2 regions of the Ruminiclostridium josui JCM 17888 genome follow, and region 2 is predicted to be linked to the other one. Evidence: a T-box and tRNA genes for the amino acid it is inferred to sense, from the RefSeq annotation. Region 2 holds a T-box; the other holds one or more tRNA genes.
What was found. A T-box is a leader RNA that pairs with one kind of tRNA and senses whether it is charged. The one in region 2 lies ahead of ileS (isoleucine--tRNA ligase), so its partner is inferred to be a tRNA-Ile.
Positions count from the first base shown of each region.

Region 1 (8,614 bases), on a different contig from region 2:
CTTTTTTGATTTTCTTCATAGCATAAACACCCTTTCATTAATTAATTTGTTTATGCTTTTTCTTATTGAAATGTATATTGTAAAGTGGTTAGTTCTCATTTTTAATAAAAATTTTTTCATCTTATAACAGAAATAAGCCTCACTCTGTTTTTTTAAACAGAGTGAGGCTCCCTTTATTTAAACAATTAATTTACTTTCTATAAAATGCTGGAGAAACAATTTTCCTTTGTAATTTCATATATTCATCACTTGTTATTTGTTTGATAAACTCATTAAACTGCTCTGCTGTACTTATTCGAAGAACTGCATTACAGTTTGAGCAATCTTCGTCAGCACAATCACAATAAAGCAAGCTACTATAGCTTTCCCATAGTTCAACTTTATTAGGTCTGTTAACATCATTTTGTTCTTTTTCCCATTTACTATGTACCTTTCTATGTGCACTAACAGTCATTGGTTCTAGATAACCTAACCTATTATCAAATGTATGTGCTCTATGATGAATCTTTTCAATCTTTATGTTACTGTTATTTAATTCATAAAGCACGCTATTCCTTTCTTTATGTTTATAATCATTTGCCACAGTTGTAAGTATTAACTGTTGTAAAGTTAGAGCCCTTCTTCCATTGTTGCCTGCACCTAAAATACCACCTACTCTTATACAAGAGGGCAATAAATTATATACCCTTGTATCTGAAATGTCTTCTACTAAAATTCGCCCTGTTTCCGTACCTGGTTTAAAAGGTTTCTTATAATCCTTATCAGTGCTCCAATTTTTGTGTTCTCTAATTGCATTTATAATATTACGATTATTATCAATAATAACATAAGCCCACACAGGTTTATTTTCAAAGATATCTGTTTTAACGTTTTGGTATTTGAAACTCATGAATGCAATATCTTTTTTATTTTCATAAAAATAAATTCTATTATTCTTTTCGTTATTTAAATAATATTTCGGTTCATCATATTTATAGTATGGCTTTAGAAGTTCATCTTTTACTGCATCATCAATAATTAAATATTTATATAGCTTCAAGTTATCACCCTCTGTACCTTGTTCTTTTTTTATACTGTATTAAATATGCTGGAATTATTATTTCCCAAGAGCATCCATATAGATTATATAATTATTTTGATACTACTAAAACACTTATTTTCTGTTTGTGCAATTTTTGTGCAAATCTTTAGCGACTTTTCCCAATATTACTCAACGAATAGCAACAGTTATACCATTTTATTCCATACTTATTATTAATTTGCATTATTATCAACCTCAATATGTCGTATTGTCTTGTATTGTTTATACCATATATTGCGTTTTTGAACATAATAATAGCCCTGATTTCTCAGAGCTAAAATTTAATGAGTAAGCCTATAAGCCGGGTTCTGTATTTGATGATCATCTATCTAGGCCATACATTTCTGCATGGCTCAAGCCACCTCCCCGGGACTGACGGGCAGTCATTGCGTCCCTCCACGGTGTTGCTCCAGGTGGGGTTTACATAGCCGACAAGTCGCCAAGTCGCTGGTGAGCTCTTACCTCGCCTTTCCACCCTTACCATATAAGGCAAACCTAATATGGCGGTATATCTCTGTTGCACTTTCCTTAAAGTCACCTTCACCGGGAGTTACCCGGCACCATTGCCCTATGGAGCCCGGACTTTCCTCATCTACGCCTTTTCAGGCAGTATCTGCGATCATCTGGCTTACTCATAAATTGAGAACGTTAAAATTCTCTTAGGACTATTAATTATAGATGCTGAAGTAATATAAGTCAAGCAAAAGTAAATGGGTCAATTTCCACTTTACTACAAATTATATCAAGTTCCTTAAATCTCTTGTTTAATGTATCCTTTAATTTATGGAGAATGATTCTTTCTGTTGCAAAATGCCCCGCATCAACGATACAAAGGCCCATTTGAGCTGCATCCAGCGCAGTATGGTATTTTATATCACCTGTTACTAAAACATCTACCTTGCGGCTTTTTAAGTTCTCTAAATCGCCATCAAAACTTCCGCAAAACACTCCAATATTTTTTACCTTTTCAGGTTTTTTACCTATTATCCTGAGATTCTCTATACCTAAGTTTTTCTTAATGTCTTTGACAAAATCATCAAAACTTTTATAATCCAGTAACTCGCCTATCTTTCCCATTCCTAAATCACAATTTGAGCCTTTCGGAATGTATGGTTTCAAATTATGACAATTTATCAGGTGTAATGTCTCCGCCAAAGTGTCATTAACCCCACCTGGAGCAGTATCAAGATTTGTATGTGCACTGACAACTGTTACATTACTTTTTATCAGCTTTACAATCTGTTCTCCCTTGAAGTTTTCCATATCTATAGCTTTTAGCTTTGAAAAAATAAAAGGGTGATGGGAAAGAATCATTTGAGCACCATTTTCAACAGCTTCAGAAATCACGTCAGATGTTACATCCATACAAAGAAGTATTTTTGATACATTGCTGTTCCTGCTGCCCACCATCAGTCCTACACTATCCCACTCCTCAGCATATTGCCAAGGCGCAATTTCATTTAAGTAATTAATTATATCTCCAACATTCATTTTTCTTCACCTTACAGTTATATATTTAAAGTTTTTCTATCAAATTTATATAATCTTTTTTTTGTCTTATATATTGACTTTTAAGAACATCATTTTCTTTCATATCTTCTAATTGTTCAAGTACCCTGTCAATTTGCTTTACCTTCATTTTGCAATATGATGCAAGCAAAGGATCTTTCTTTTCAATAAGGCTTTGTCCCACATGAAGTTCAAAATCAGTGTATTGCTTTTTCTTTCCATTAAATTTGGTACAAATCACACAGTACATTTTAGGGCCTTCCGCAACAATTTCTTCATCATATATTTCAAAAGCGTTGTCATACAGCCATTTTCGTATAACATGAAGATCATTCATAGGCTGTAATACCAGCGCATTAGCATTAACCGCTTTTTGCTTGTTGGCCTCTAAAAGCTCCGTCAGAAGCGTTCCGCCCATTCCGGCAATGATTATTGTGTCCGCTTCGTCAATTTCTATAGTATCCAATCCATTGCCAAGTCTTGTTTCGATCTTTTCAGATAATTTATACAAAGAAATATTATTACTAGCTATCTTCACAGGACCTATTTTAATATCTGACGCAATTGCCTTTTTACAAACACCATTTCGAACCAAATAAATAGGAATATATGCATGATCAGTTCCTATGTCAGCCAATACATTACATTTAGGAACTTTATCCGCAATTAACTTGAGCCTTCCCTTTAAATTTAAAATCAAAACATCCTCCAAAAATTGTAACTAATATCTTCATTTTCTGTATTACCAGATTAAATTATACACATACTAAAGATAAATAATCAATGTTTGATTTAAAAGCAATGCATAAAATATGAAATGAGGTATCTGCTGTGAACTTTTTTAGGAATAAGAACGTGGTAAACGATATTGAAGCTCCTATAGCAAGTACTATTTTAGGAAGAGACATTTTAGGAGTTAATCCCAATAACCCTGCATTAAATAAAACAAGTATTGATTTACAGGACGAAAAGTTAAGTACAGACTATACTAGCAGAATTAAATAAAATAAAAAGAACACGTATAGACGTGTTCTTTTTATTTGGTGGGCCTTCAGGGACTCGAACCCCGGACCAACCGGTTATGAGCCGGTTGCTCTAACCAACTGAGCTAAAGGCCCGAATTGGCTCCTCAAGTAGGACTTGAACCTACGACCCTGCGGTTAACAGCCGCATGCTCTACCGACTGAGCTATTGAGGAATATCTCTATGCCACTCATTTGAGGGCTTTGCTCTTGCGAGCACATACACTATTATACTTACGAACTATAAACTGGTCAACACCAAAATAATCATATATAGACTATTTAAATAGTTTATTGTCACTTTTCTAACTTATAGTAAACCAATCGAATAATAGCTTTTATTTTTAACTTTCTAAATAATGCCATTATAGTGCAAAAAACCCCCTATCCTGAATTTATATCGGATAGCGGGTCCCTGGTTTAGTCTAAATAATCCTTTAACTTTTTACTTCTACTTGGATGTCTTAATTTTCTCAAGGCCTTTGCCTCTATTTGACGAATACGCTCTCTGGTTACGTTAAACTCCTTGCCAACTTCTTCAAGAGTTCTTGCCCTTCCATCATCCAAACCAAATCTTAGTCTCAATACCTTCTCTTCACGTGCAGTTAAAGTATCAAGCACATCAATAAGCTGTTCTTTAAGCAAAGTAAATGCAGCAGCTTCAGCAGGTGCAGGAGCATCATCATCTGGAATAAAGTCACCCAAATGGCTGTCTTCCTCTTCTCCTATAGGAGTCTCTAAGGATACCGGCTCTTGAGAAATTTTCATAATTTCACGAACCTTGTCCACAGACATACCAATTTCTTTTGCAATTTCATCAGGTTGTGGTTCTCTACCCAATTCCTGAAGCAATTGCCTTGATACCCTGATTAATTTATTGATAGTTTCAACCATATGAACAGGAATACGTATAGTCCTTGCCTGGTCGGCAATTGCCCTTGTGATAGCTTGTCTAATCCACCATGTGGCATAGGTACTAAATTTGAAACCTCTTCTATAATCAAACTTCTCTACTGCCTTAATCAATCCAAGATTACCTTCCTGAATCAAGTCGAGGAACTGCATTCCTCTACCAACATACCGTTTAGCTATACTAACAACAAGCCTTAAGTTAGCCTCTGCTAATCTTCTTTTTGCTTCTATATCACCATTTTCCATTCTATGAGCAAGATCAATTTCTTCATCTGCTGATAAAAGGGGGACTTTACCTATTTCTTTAAGGTACATACGCACAGGGTCATCTATACTTATACCCTCTGGAATACTAATATCAAGTTCCTCGTCTGTAAGCTGAATTTCTTCCATTTCAGCTTCCATATCGCCAACAACATCAACTCCCATTGTCTCAAGGGTTTCGTATATCTTTTCAATGTGCTCAGGCTCAAGCTCGATTTCCTCAAAAGCATCCATAATCTCTTTGTAGGTTAGCATTCCCTTTTGCTTGCCTCTATCTATTAGTTCTTTTAGTAATGCCTTTCTACTTTCCTGACTATGTTTCACTTATTTCCCCTCCTTTCGAGCTCAATTACAAACCTTTTTTTTTCATTATAGCTATATTCGATACAATACTGCTTAATTCCCGATTTAATAATTCAACATCTCCTTCTGTCAGATCACTTCTCTTTTTAAGCTCAATTATTTCATTTTTTCTTTCTTCCAAGCCAAACAGGTCTATCTTTCTAATTATATCCAAAGCCGCTTTTTTATTATCCTCAAATATGCTTTGTGACTGCACTATATTTGCAAAACTTTCTGCCGTCCCGGGAGAAAGTTTATTTAATATTTCACCCGTTAATATCCCTGCCTTACTTTCAATTCTCTCCGCTGCAAAATCGAATGCACTTTTTATTTCATCCGATTCAAATCTGTCCCAACCAATAATATCTTTAATGTTAAAATATACACTATTATCGAGACATATAGTTGCCAACAGCATTAATTGCAGTCTAACCAACCGTTCTTCCTGATTTTTTACAGCTGTACTCTTTCGTATTTGATTTCGGCTAAAATTACTATTAGTTGGTATTTGTTTTTTAAAACTTACTCTTGTATCCTTTTGCTGCTTTATCATTTCTGATAAAATGGATTGTGTACTTACACCCAACTCGTCAGATAATTTTTTTACATAAAGTTCTTTTTCTACATTATTGTCAATTTTATCCAATATAAGTACTGCTTTATCAAGAAATCTAACTTTTCCTTCATTTGTAGAAGTATCTATTTCTTTCTTTAATGAACCAAGCTTAAAATCAATCAAACCTTTTGATCTATCAACAAGTCGTTTAAACTCTGTAACTCCATGGGCCTTAATAAACTCATCAGGGTCTTTGCCTGATGGGATTGTCAAAACCCTAACATTACAGCCAATTTCGTTTAATAAATCAAGGCTTCTGAATGCAGCCGCCTGGCCAGCTGAATCAGAATCAAAGGAAAGAACTATTTCTTCTGTGTACTTCTTCAAAAGTCTGCCTTGATTTTCTGTTAATGCTGTTCCTAATGGAGCAACTGAATTTATTATTCCACTTTGGTGTAATGATATAACATCCATGTAACCTTCAGTTAAAATCAGTTGTTTAGAACAAGCACTTTTAGCAAAATTCAAGGCATACAAGTGTTTACCTTTCTGATAAACTTCTGTTTCAGGAGAATTCATGTATTTTGGCTGAGACGAATCAAGAATTCTCCCTCCAAAGGCAATTACATTTCCTCTAATATCAAATATGGGAAACATAATCCTGCCTCTAAATCTATCGTAAATTTTCCCACTTTCTTCCTTATATATAACAAGCCCACTTTTAAAAATTGATGAATCACTAAAACCTTTATCCTTTAAGTGTCTATAAAGTGTATCATATCTGTCCTCCGCATAACCTATACCAAACTTGGCTACAGTTTGTTTCTGTATCTTCCTGCTCATTAAGTACGAATTTGGAAGAGTATTCTTTTCATTATTAAGGTTATCTCTGAAAAACCTGGCTGCTTCAAGGTTTATGTCCAAGATCTCCTTTTTTAATACGGCTTTTTCGTCATTACGAACACCTTCTGTCATATCTGGAATCTGAATTTTAGCTCTATCAGCAAGAAGCCTTAAGGCTTCCGGAAATTCCAGATTTTCAATGGACATAATAAAGTGTATTACGTTTCCGCCCTTACCGCATCCAAAACAATGAAATATCTGTTTTACAGGTTCAACAGAAAATGATGCTGTCTTTTCATTATGAAAAGGACATTTACCAAAAAAATTCTTTCCTTTCTTCTCCAGCTTGACATATTCTGATATAACATCGACAATGTCATTACTTACCCTTATTTCTTCAATAAGGTCGTCTGGAAATAAATTTGCCATTATCCTCAATATTCCTATCTACTTATTTTACTCATATGCAAATATTATAGACATATCTGCTGCAATTTATTTTGAACCTAGCCAAAATCACTTAATATGTGTTCGACATTATTATTAATAATCCTTCTTTTTTAATAATATTTTTAATAACAAACTCAATGGTTAAAGCCTTAAATCACACAAAAAAAGCATGTTCTGTTAGAACATACTTTATAATCCAAATAAATTAAATGTTATTTATGCAATACAGTCATATATAACATCATAAACGCTTACCGGAGTAACTGAATTCGAGTATAGCAAGTAAATGAGGTTATTTATGCCTCTTTTGGATGGAAGGACATCTGGAATAAATGCCTTTTCAAATCCTCCCTTATCATTTTCCATAATTACCTGTATACCATATGTAGCAGTGGAATTATTCTTTTCGCTTGCGATAAGATAGTACTTGAGATATAACTCCTTTTCTTTCCCTTCGGAGACAACAACTTTTTTTGAATAAATAAGATTTGTTTCATAATCTCTCATTCCCGCTCTCCTCCTTCGCATCTTCTTATGGTAATTATAATATATTGGTATATTTTAAACTACACAAAAGTTTTATTCTAATTCGACCAACTTTACATAAAAATGTTACATAGCTCGCATGTTTTGTCGAATAATGGATTGTTATCAATTATTAACATTGATGTTCTAAAATTTAAGTGTTACTATTTTATTTGTACGTAAAGCATTTTACCTTATAAACCAAGTATATGAATGTTCTTATAAAACTTTATCATCAGAGGTCAAATTTTTAGGGGGGTAATATATGAATAGTAATCCGAAAGATAAAAAATCCAAGCTTAGTATGTTAAGTTCAGCTATATGTAATATGGCTGATTTACCCAAAAAGATGATTAAATATGCCACTCCGGCTACACTTTTCTTAATTATAATAGGCACGGTATTTTTTATAATTAACAGAATGAGTAATAGCTATAGCATTATTTTTGATAGTACAGCAACATCTTTTATAACTAACAGCTTTTATGTTTTGTGTGAGTTCCTTATAGCAGCATTTGTAATTGATATTGTTATCAAAAAAAAGGCTTAAATTTCACCTCATATTATAATAACCGCTTTGCGGGTCCCTTTGCTAGGTCCGCTTTTTTTATAATAACGGTATAAAAAAAAAGACTGCCAGACATTGTATGTCCAACAGTCTTTTTTATTAAGCTTTTGCAGGTTTTCCTGAAACCTTTTTCTTTTTCTGACTTTCCTTCCACATTACGTATAATGGACTTGCAATAAAGATAGATGAATAACATCCAGCTGCAATACCAACAATCAATGGGAAGCTGAATTGTTCCATTGAATTTATTCCATTTATTTTAGCGAATACATATACAGTTGTTATTGCTATTAATGATGTAACAACTGTGTTGATTGATCTGTTCAAAGTCTGAATTATACTATCGTTTACTAATTCAGGAAGAGGTACTTTCCTAAGTAATCTGTTGTTTTCTCTAATACGGTCATAGATTATAACTGTATCATTCATTGAGTATCCTACAACAGTAAGTATCGCAGCAATAAATGATTCATTCAACGGTATCTGGAAAATAACATATACAGAAAGCATTATCAATAAGTCATGCAATACACCAACAATTG
Region 1 is NZ_JAGE01000001.1:3,489,231-3,497,844, reverse strand. Features, by position in the region: gene K412_RS0115820 (DUF927 domain-containing protein) at 1-19, opposite strand, end outside; gene K412_RS0115815 (hypothetical protein) at 191-1,039, opposite strand; RNA gene rnpB (RNase P RNA component class A) at 1,363-1,716, opposite strand; gene K412_RS0115810 (Nif3-like dinuclear metal center hexameric protein) at 1,778-2,572, opposite strand; gene K412_RS0115805 (tRNA (adenine(22)-N(1))-methyltransferase) at 2,598-3,290, opposite strand; gene K412_RS22585 (hypothetical protein) at 3,422-3,595, shown strand; tRNA gene K412_RS0115795 (tRNA-Ile) at 3,632-3,708, opposite strand; tRNA gene K412_RS0115790 (tRNA-Asn) at 3,713-3,788, opposite strand; gene rpoD (RNA polymerase sigma factor RpoD) at 4,033-5,112, opposite strand; gene dnaG (DNA primase) at 5,138-6,958, opposite strand; gene K412_RS0115775 (DUF6514 family protein) at 7,196-7,486, opposite strand; gene K412_RS0115770 (hypothetical protein) at 7,770-8,054, shown strand; gene secF (protein translocase subunit SecF) at 8,172-8,614, opposite strand, start outside.
Region 1: it encodes a tRNA-Ile, which carries the amino acid that the T-box ahead of ileS (isoleucine--tRNA ligase) is inferred to sense. The anticodon was not compared.

Region 2 (8,614 bases):
AAAAAGGACTTTGAAATACAATTTAAAGCCCAAAAACCATGGCTGACATATATAATTATTGCATTGAATATTTTTATGTATGGTTTGTTGCAGCTTGTGGCTATGAAAACCGGAACTGTTTATGAGCAACAGCTGGAACCCTTTGGAGCCAAGGTAAATAATCTTATCATGGATGGACAGTACTGGAGATTTATAACCCCTATGTTTCTTCATGCTGATATTGTTCACCTGGCTGTAAACTGCTATTCAATTTATATAATAGGCACTCAGGTGGAGAAAATATTCGGACGAGGAAGATTTCTGGCTATCTACTTTGTGTCGGGCTTAATTGGCTCAGCAGCAAGTTTTGCATTTTCCCTGAACTCTTCTGTAGGGGCATCTGGTGCAATATTTGGTTTAGTGGGTGCTATGCTGTATTTTTCACTGGGGCGTCCTGCACTATTAAAAAGCAGTTATGGTGTAAATCTTGTTACTATGACTATAATAAATATTGCTTATGGTTTTATGAACAAGCGAATTGACAATCATGCACACATTGGAGGTTTGATTGGAGGATTCCTGACTGCCGGGGCAGTGTATTTAGCTCAGGAAAAAAATAAAAAAAGCCTTCTAAAAAAGGTAACATCTATTTTACTTGTTGTAGCAATTACAGTTGGAACGCTTTTTTACGGCTTTAATAATGATATTAATGTTCTTTCTCCTAAGCTTGCTGCACTGGAGCAGTTTGATATTCAGAATAACTGGATAGAGTCAGAAGAAAAGGCAAAAGAAATACTTGGATTGAACCCTGCTGACAAAGATATTAAGATTAGGGTGTTTTGGTCATTAATTAGGGCTAAAGTAAGCCAGGGGAAATTTGATGAGGGGATTCAGAGCTCAAAGGTTTTAACTGAAATAAGTCCGGCTGACGGACATTATCTCCTTGGAGTCATATATTACAATACAAGAGATTTTGATAAAGCCAAGGAAGAACTTGAGGAAGCCAAAAAAGCAGGCTCAGCAAATACTGACAATATTAATGAAATGCTTTCAAATATTGAAGAAATTAAATAATTAAGTAGAGTAAGAAGGGGTTTAGGCGGGAGTGCTAGCGTTAAGCAGAAAAACGCTTTGTTTTGCCTAAACCCCTTGTTATGTATTTCATATCATTTCTGAAAAGTACCTGTGAAAACTAAGGTCATTTGTTAGCTCTGGATGAAAGGATGTGGCTAGCATATTGTTCTGTCTGCATGCAACTATATTTCCGTCTACTCGCAAAAGAACTTCAACCTGTGGTGCTACATTAACCACATAAGGTGCCCTGATAAATACCAGAGGAATTTTTTCAGAAGAAAGAGCCGGAAGGGAGACTTCTGTAGTAAAGCTGTCTAACTGCCTCCCATATCCGTTTCTTACAACATTTATGTCCATAACTTCAAGATGACGCCGGTGGTCATTTGTAATTTCTTTTGCAAGAATAATCATACCCGCACAGGTTCCCCATACAGGCATCCCTGAGTTTATCCTTGTTTTTAATGGCTCCGTAAGGTTAAAATCACAAATAAGTTTTCCTATTGCAGTGCTTTCACCGCCTGGGATAATAAGTCCGTCTATTTTATCAATATCTTCTTTATATTTTACAATGGAGGGCTCTACATTTGGTATTTTAGATAATTTTTCCAAATGCTCCGATATGGCACCCTGCAAGCTCAATACACCTATCTTTTTCATTTTTAAATCCTTTCTGTAAGCTTACCACCCTCTTGAGGCATACAGGCTGTTACCTGACAATTCTCTTACATCTATAGAATCCATTGCAGTACCTAACTCTTCTGAAACCTCTGCAATGATTTTGGGGTCATTATAATAAGTAGTTGCCTTTACAATAGCCTGAGCTCTTTTTACAGGGTCTGAAGATTTGAATATCCCTGAACCAACGAATACACCATCGCATCCAAGCTGCATCATTAATGCCGCATCTGCGGGAGTTGCGATTCCGCCTGCTGCAAAGTTTATTACAGGAAGTTTACCGTTTTCGTGAACATAGAGTACAAGGTCATATGGAGCGGAGAATTCTTTTGCTATGGTCATAAGTTCCTGCTTGGATGCACTCTGAACCTTTCTGATTTCGTTTGTTACAGTTCTCATATGTCGTACAGCTTCAACAACATTTCCTGTGCCGGCTTCGCCTTTTGTTCTTATCATGGAGGCACCTTCGCCAATTCTCCTGAGAGCTTCTCCAAGATTTTTTGCGCCGCATACAAAAGGAACCTTAAATGTGTGCTTATCTATATGAAATTCTTCATCGGCGGGGGTTAAAACTTCACTTTCATCAATATAGTCGATTGATAGTGCTTCAAGTATCTGTGCTTCAACAAAATGTCCTATTCTGACCTTGGCCATAACGGGAATTGATACGGCACTTTGTATCTCTTTTATCATTTTGGGGTCGGACATTCTTGCAACTCCTCCGGCTTTTCTTATGTCCGAAGGAACTCTTTCTAGGGCCATTACTGCAACTGCACCGGCTTTTTGTGCAATTTCAGCTTCCTTTGCATTTACTACATCCATTATTACTCCGCCTTTGAGCATTTGTGCAAGATTTTTGTTTAATTCATATCTCTCATTCATTATACATACTCCTTTACTTTTATTTAAAAATAAAATATACTAATTGTACCGATACAATCATTGGTATTTAAGGCTAAATTTCGTACATTTTTACACAAAGAAAACTAAATGTCAATATTAATTTAAAAAAATAATTATTGGGAGGGCTATATGAAAAATGTATCGATACAATTTGCAAATGATCAACAACCTAAGTATTTACAGCTCTTTAACAGCATCAAAGAAAAGATTTCACAAGGTGAAATGAAGCCAGGAGAGCGCCTTCCTGCAATAAGGAGTCTTGCTTCCCAATTAGGAGTGAATACCAGTACAGTAGTTAATGCATATAAACAGCTTGAGAGCAACAGCTATATAACAGCCAAAAAAGGAAGCGGGTATTTTGTTTCAAATACCAAATCAGGAAAACAGGATACACATTTTTCCAGTGACTTGGGATTGTTCAAGGATACCTCTGTTATCAATTTTGCAAGTGCAACCCCACACCCGTCAATTTTCCCAATCGAGTCATTTAAAGCATGCATTAATGATGTGCTGGAAAGAGACAAAGGTTTTGCTTTTGGGTACGATGAGAGTAATGGATACAGGCCTTTGAGACAGTCAATTCTTAAATATTTTAACAGGGAGTATTCTATTTCTGTTGAAGATGAAAGTTTTCTTCAAATTGTTTCAGGGGCACAGCAGGGAATAGATATTATAGGAAAAGTTCTTTTAAACCCCGGAGATTATGTTGTAACAGAAACTCCTACATATGATGGCGCTGTTGCAGCATTTAAATCAAGGGGTGCAAGGGTTGTCAGTGTTAATATGGATAAAGATGGAATGGATATGGAAGAACTTGAAAAAAAGGTTCGTATATGTAAGCCCAAACTTATATATATAATGTCCAGATATCAGAATCCGACTACTGTATGCTACAGTCAGGAAAAACTAAAAGAGTTGCTGCTTCTAGCAAAAGAGAATAATCTGTATATTGTTGAAGATGATTCTATGTCGGAGTTGTGTTTTGAAAAGGAAAAATCTACGCCCCTTAAAACTTTGGATACGGGCAATGAATATGTAATTTATCTTAAAAGCTTTTCTAAAATTCTTATGCCGGGTCTGAGAGTAGGATGCATGGTTATGCCATATCAGCTTTTAAGTGACTTTACAAATATAAAACATACAAGCGATATTTCTTCTTCTGGATTAATACAAAGATCCCTTGACTTATATTTTAGAAGTGAAAAGTGGGATGAACATTTACAGTATATGAAAGAGATTTACAGAGGTAGGTTTGAGTTTATGCTTAACTCCTTAGAAAATATATCAAAATATGGGTTTAAATTTCAAAAACCTGGCGGAGGCTTGTACTTCTGGGTAAAACTTCCCCGTTATCTTTCCGCAAAACTCTTTTATCAGAAATGTAAATCAAATGGTCTTGTATTTATCCCATCGGGTATATTTTATGACAATATGCACAAAAACAGTGACGATTATATAAGACTTAGTTTTGCATCAGCAGGAATCGACCAAATAAGGGAAGGTATGGCCATTTTGGAAAAATGCTTTCAAAACATGAATCAAGATGTATAGTTAAGCCCTTTGAACTTTTTGAAAAATTTGAACCTATAATATTTATTATAGGTACTTTGGTTTAACCCATAATCAATCAATAGAGGGACATCATTAACCATTCCCCAGCTTGATGCTCTCTTTAAGTCACTGCTTCCTATTTTTTTGCTTTCTATATCTTCTGCAAATAATGGTCTTTTAATTAGGTCGCTTATGCTATGTACTTTGTAGTACCTTAAAACGGTTCTTATATCAGTAATTTTTTTAGCTTTAACCATTATAAGATATTTGTGATTTTCAGAGGCAGCAGCAATTTCGGCAAAGAAATCAGACTTACATGTCTGATAAATAGAATGTTCGGTTTCGTTCTGTAAAATGCCTCTGATATCTTTTGCTACTTTAACTACATAACCGTTGCCTAAGTCATAAACATTTCGACACGAACCTGAACCGATAAGTTTATAGTTATTCTTTTTTAGATTATTAATGATTTCATCAAAGTCAAAATCCATTGGGTACTCCTAATTATTAAAATCCATTATATTGTATTCCAATATTTTAATTATGTGATTTTATTTATAAGAGATTAGCTTAATGGTAAAAATTAAAATAGTAGCCTTGACGGCGGTCAGGTAGTTGATGTATTATTAATTTAATATAATATTAATATTCTAAATATGATGATTGGAAAGAGTAGAAAGCAGTTGGCTTCACAGAGAGCGGAAGCGTGGTGGGATTTCCGCAAGTTCAAGCTTTTGAAAATCATCCATGAGTTGCAGCCTGAAATTCAATAAAATGTATATACATATGTTGAAGTAGGGTGTGCCGGTGATGAGCCGTTATAAAACGAAGTGATTATTGTCATGTTATTATTTTTCATGCTACAAAATAATTTGGGTGGTACCGCGAAAATAGCCTCGTCCCTTTGATGGAACGGGGCTTTAATTATATTTTAGAATAATTAATTTACAATATTTAACCGGAGGTAATAGAAATGGCAGAAGATTATGGAAAATCTTTAAATCTACCACAAACTGACTTCCCAATGAGGGCGAATCTTCCTCAAAGGGAGCCGGAATTCCTGAAAAAATGGGAAGACATGGATATTTATAATAAGCAATTAAAAAAAGCAGAAGGAAAACCTTCCTTTATACTTCATGACGGCCCGCCTTATGCAAATGGAGGTATTCACCTTGGAACCACTTTGAATAAGGTTTTAAAGGATATTGTTGTTAAGTATAAAAGTATGGCAGGATACTATACTCCATATGTTCCGGGCTGGGATACTCACGGACTTCCCATTGAACAAAGAGCCATCAAGGAATTGGGGCTAAAGAGACATGAGATTGGCCCTGTTGTTTTTAGAGAAGCATGTGAAGGCTTTGCTATGAAGTATCTGGATATACAGAGAGAATCCTTCAAAAGATTGGGTGTAAGAGCTGACTGGGAACATCCTTATATAACTCTGAAACCTGAATTTGAAGCAAAACAGATTGAAGTATTTGGTGAAATGGCTAAGAATGGTCATATTTACAAGGGATTAAAGCCTGTTTACTGGTGCCCAGAGTGTGAAACAGCTCTTGCTGAAGCTGAAATCGAGTATGCGGACGATACTACCGTTTCAATATATGTAAAGTTCCAGGTAAGAGACGATAAAGGTGTTTTTGAAGGTGTTGCACCAAAAGAAAAGATTAACTTTGTAATATGGACAACAACTACATGGACTTTGCCTGCAAACCTTGCAATTTGTTTAAATGAGTCATTTGAATACTCTATTGTTAAGGTAAATGACGAATACTATGTACTTGCTGCAGAACTTGTGGAAAATACCATGAAAGCTGCTGCTGTAACAGAATATGAAACTGTTGCAAAGTTTAAAGGAAGCGAGCTTGAGGGAATTCTTTGTAAGCACCCATTCCTTGACAGAGATTCAATAGTTATTCTTGGAGACCACGTTACTCTTGAAGCTGGTACCGGTTGTGTTCATACTGCTCCGGGACATGGTGCGGAAGACTTTCTTGTATGTCAGAAATATAAGATTCCCGTATTGGTTCCTGTTGATAGCAAGGGTTTCTTGACTAAAGAAGCTGGACCTTTCGCGGGAATGTTCTACAAGAAATCCAATCCTGCAATAATTGAAAAATTGACACAGGACGGCAGACTCTTAGCTTCAGAAAAGATTACTCACCAATATCCACATTGTTGGAGATGTAAAGACCCAATCATATTCCGTGCTACCGAACAATGGTTTGCATCTATTGATGGGTTCAGACAAGAAGCATTGAAAGCAATCAAAGATGTAAAATGGATACCTGAATGGGGAGAAGAAAGAATTACTAACATGGTAAGGGATAGAGGAGATTGGTGTATTTCCAGACAGCGTATCTGGGGTGTGCCGATTCCGATATTCTATTGTAAAGACTGTGGTAAGGAATTAATAACTGATGAATCCATAAAGGCTGTGGCTGATCTATTCAGAGAAAAGGGCTCAAATGCATGGTATGCTATGGACGCTTCAGAAATTCTTCCAAAGGGAACTAAATGTGAATGCGGACACCATGAATTTTCAAAAGAAACAGACATTATGGATGTTTGGTTTGATTCAGGTTCCAGCCATGTAGCTGTTCTGGAAAACCGAGAAGGATTATCCTGGCCGGCAGACCTGTACCTTGAAGGTAATGACCAACATAGAGGGTGGTTCCAATCATCACTTCTTACAGCTGTAGCTACAAAGGGAAATGCACCTTACAAAAAGGTATTGACACACGGTTATGTTGTTGATGGTGAAGGACGTAAGATGTCCAAGTCACTTGGAAACGGTATCGACCCTGCAGATGTTATTAAGGAGTATGGAGCAGATATACTTAGACTTTGGGTTGCTTCATCAGATTATACAACTGATATAAGGATTTCAAAGGATTTGTTGAAGCAGTTGTCAGAGGTTTATAGAAAGATAAGGAATACTGCAAGATATATTCTTGGTAATATTAATGATTTTAAACCAGATACAGACAGTGTTGAGTACAATGAACTTAATGAACTTGACAAATGGGCATTAAACAGAATGAATAACCTCATAAAGAAAGTAAATGAGGCATATGAAACATATGAATTCCATTTGATGTTCCATGCTATACACAATTTCTGCGTTGTTGACATGAGTAACTTCTACTTGGATATTATAAAGGACAGACTTTACACTTCAAAGCCTGATTCAAAGGAAAGAAGAGCAGCTCAGACTGTAATGTATGAGATACTTCATAACCTTGTAAGAATGTTGACTCCTGTTCTTGCATTTACTACTGAGGAAATCTGGCAGTATATGCCTCACAGAGCAGAGGACGATACTGAGAGTGTTCAGTTAAACAGTTGGCCACAGGTAAATGAAAAGTATGTAAATACAGAACTTGCAGAAAAATGGGAAAAGATATTCGAACTCAGAGCAGATGTTTCAAAGGCACTGGAAATAGCAAGGACAAACAAGACAATCGGTCATTCTCTTAACGCGAAAGTAACGTTGTATGCAGATGGAGAAAATCTTGAGTTTATTAAGAGTATTGAAAAAGACCTTGTTACTATATTTATTGTTTCAGCTGTTGAAATTAAAAATCTTGCTGATGCTCCGGATGCTGCCCAAAAGGGAGAGGAAATGCCCGGAATAAAAGTTGCGGTTGAACAGGCACCTGGAGAAAAGTGTGAAAGATGCTGGATGTTCAGTGAATATGTGGGCAAGGACGAAAAACATCCGACACTTTGTAAGAGATGTGCTGATGTAGTGGGTTAAAAAGCATATCAGATTTGGGAGACGTATTATGATTAGACATACTATAAATCTAAAGGAAAGAAGTTATCCTATTTGTATTGCAACAGACTTTCAGGAACTTGGTAAAATTGTCCTATCATTCAGACAGGGTAATAAAGCTTTGTTGGTTACCGACGAGAATGTTGATAAACATTATTCAGATGAGTGCATGAAAGTACTTCAAGACAGCGGAATAGATGTTAACAAGTATGTTCTGAAGCCTGGTGAAAGTAATAAGACACTTGAGGCAGTTTATGGTATATATAATAAAATGGTAGAGTGCAAGCTGGACAGAAGTAGTATTGCGCTAGCACTTGGAGGCGGTGTGGTCGGCGATATTGTCGGCTTTGCTGCTGCTACCTATATGAGAGGTATCAACTTTGTACAAATACCTACAACACTGCTGGCTCAGGCAGACAGCAGCGTTGGAGGTAAAACCGGAGTTGATTTCAATGGGCATAAGAACATTGTAGGTGCATTTTATCAGCCTAAAGCTGTGTTTATTAATGTAAATACTATAAAGACACTGCCTAAAAGAGAGATTTCTGCTGGCCTTGCCGAAGTAATCAAACACGGTTTGATTATGGATGAAGAATACTGTGAGTATATTAACTATAACGCTGATATGATTTTTAAATTTGATGAAAATGT
Region 2 is NZ_JAGE01000002.1:135,183-143,796, forward strand. Features, by position in the region: gene K412_RS0117125 (rhomboid family intramembrane serine protease) at 1-1,053, shown strand, start outside; gene pdxT (pyridoxal 5'-phosphate synthase glutaminase subunit PdxT) at 1,141-1,710, opposite strand; gene pdxS (pyridoxal 5'-phosphate synthase lyase subunit PdxS) at 1,732-2,610, opposite strand; gene pdxR (MocR-like pyridoxine biosynthesis transcription factor PdxR) at 2,761-4,182, shown strand; gene K412_RS0117145 (hypothetical protein) at 4,170-4,673, opposite strand; T-box leader at 4,833-5,089, shown strand; gene ileS (isoleucine--tRNA ligase) at 5,156-7,945, shown strand; gene aroB (3-dehydroquinate synthase) at 7,974-8,614, shown strand, end outside.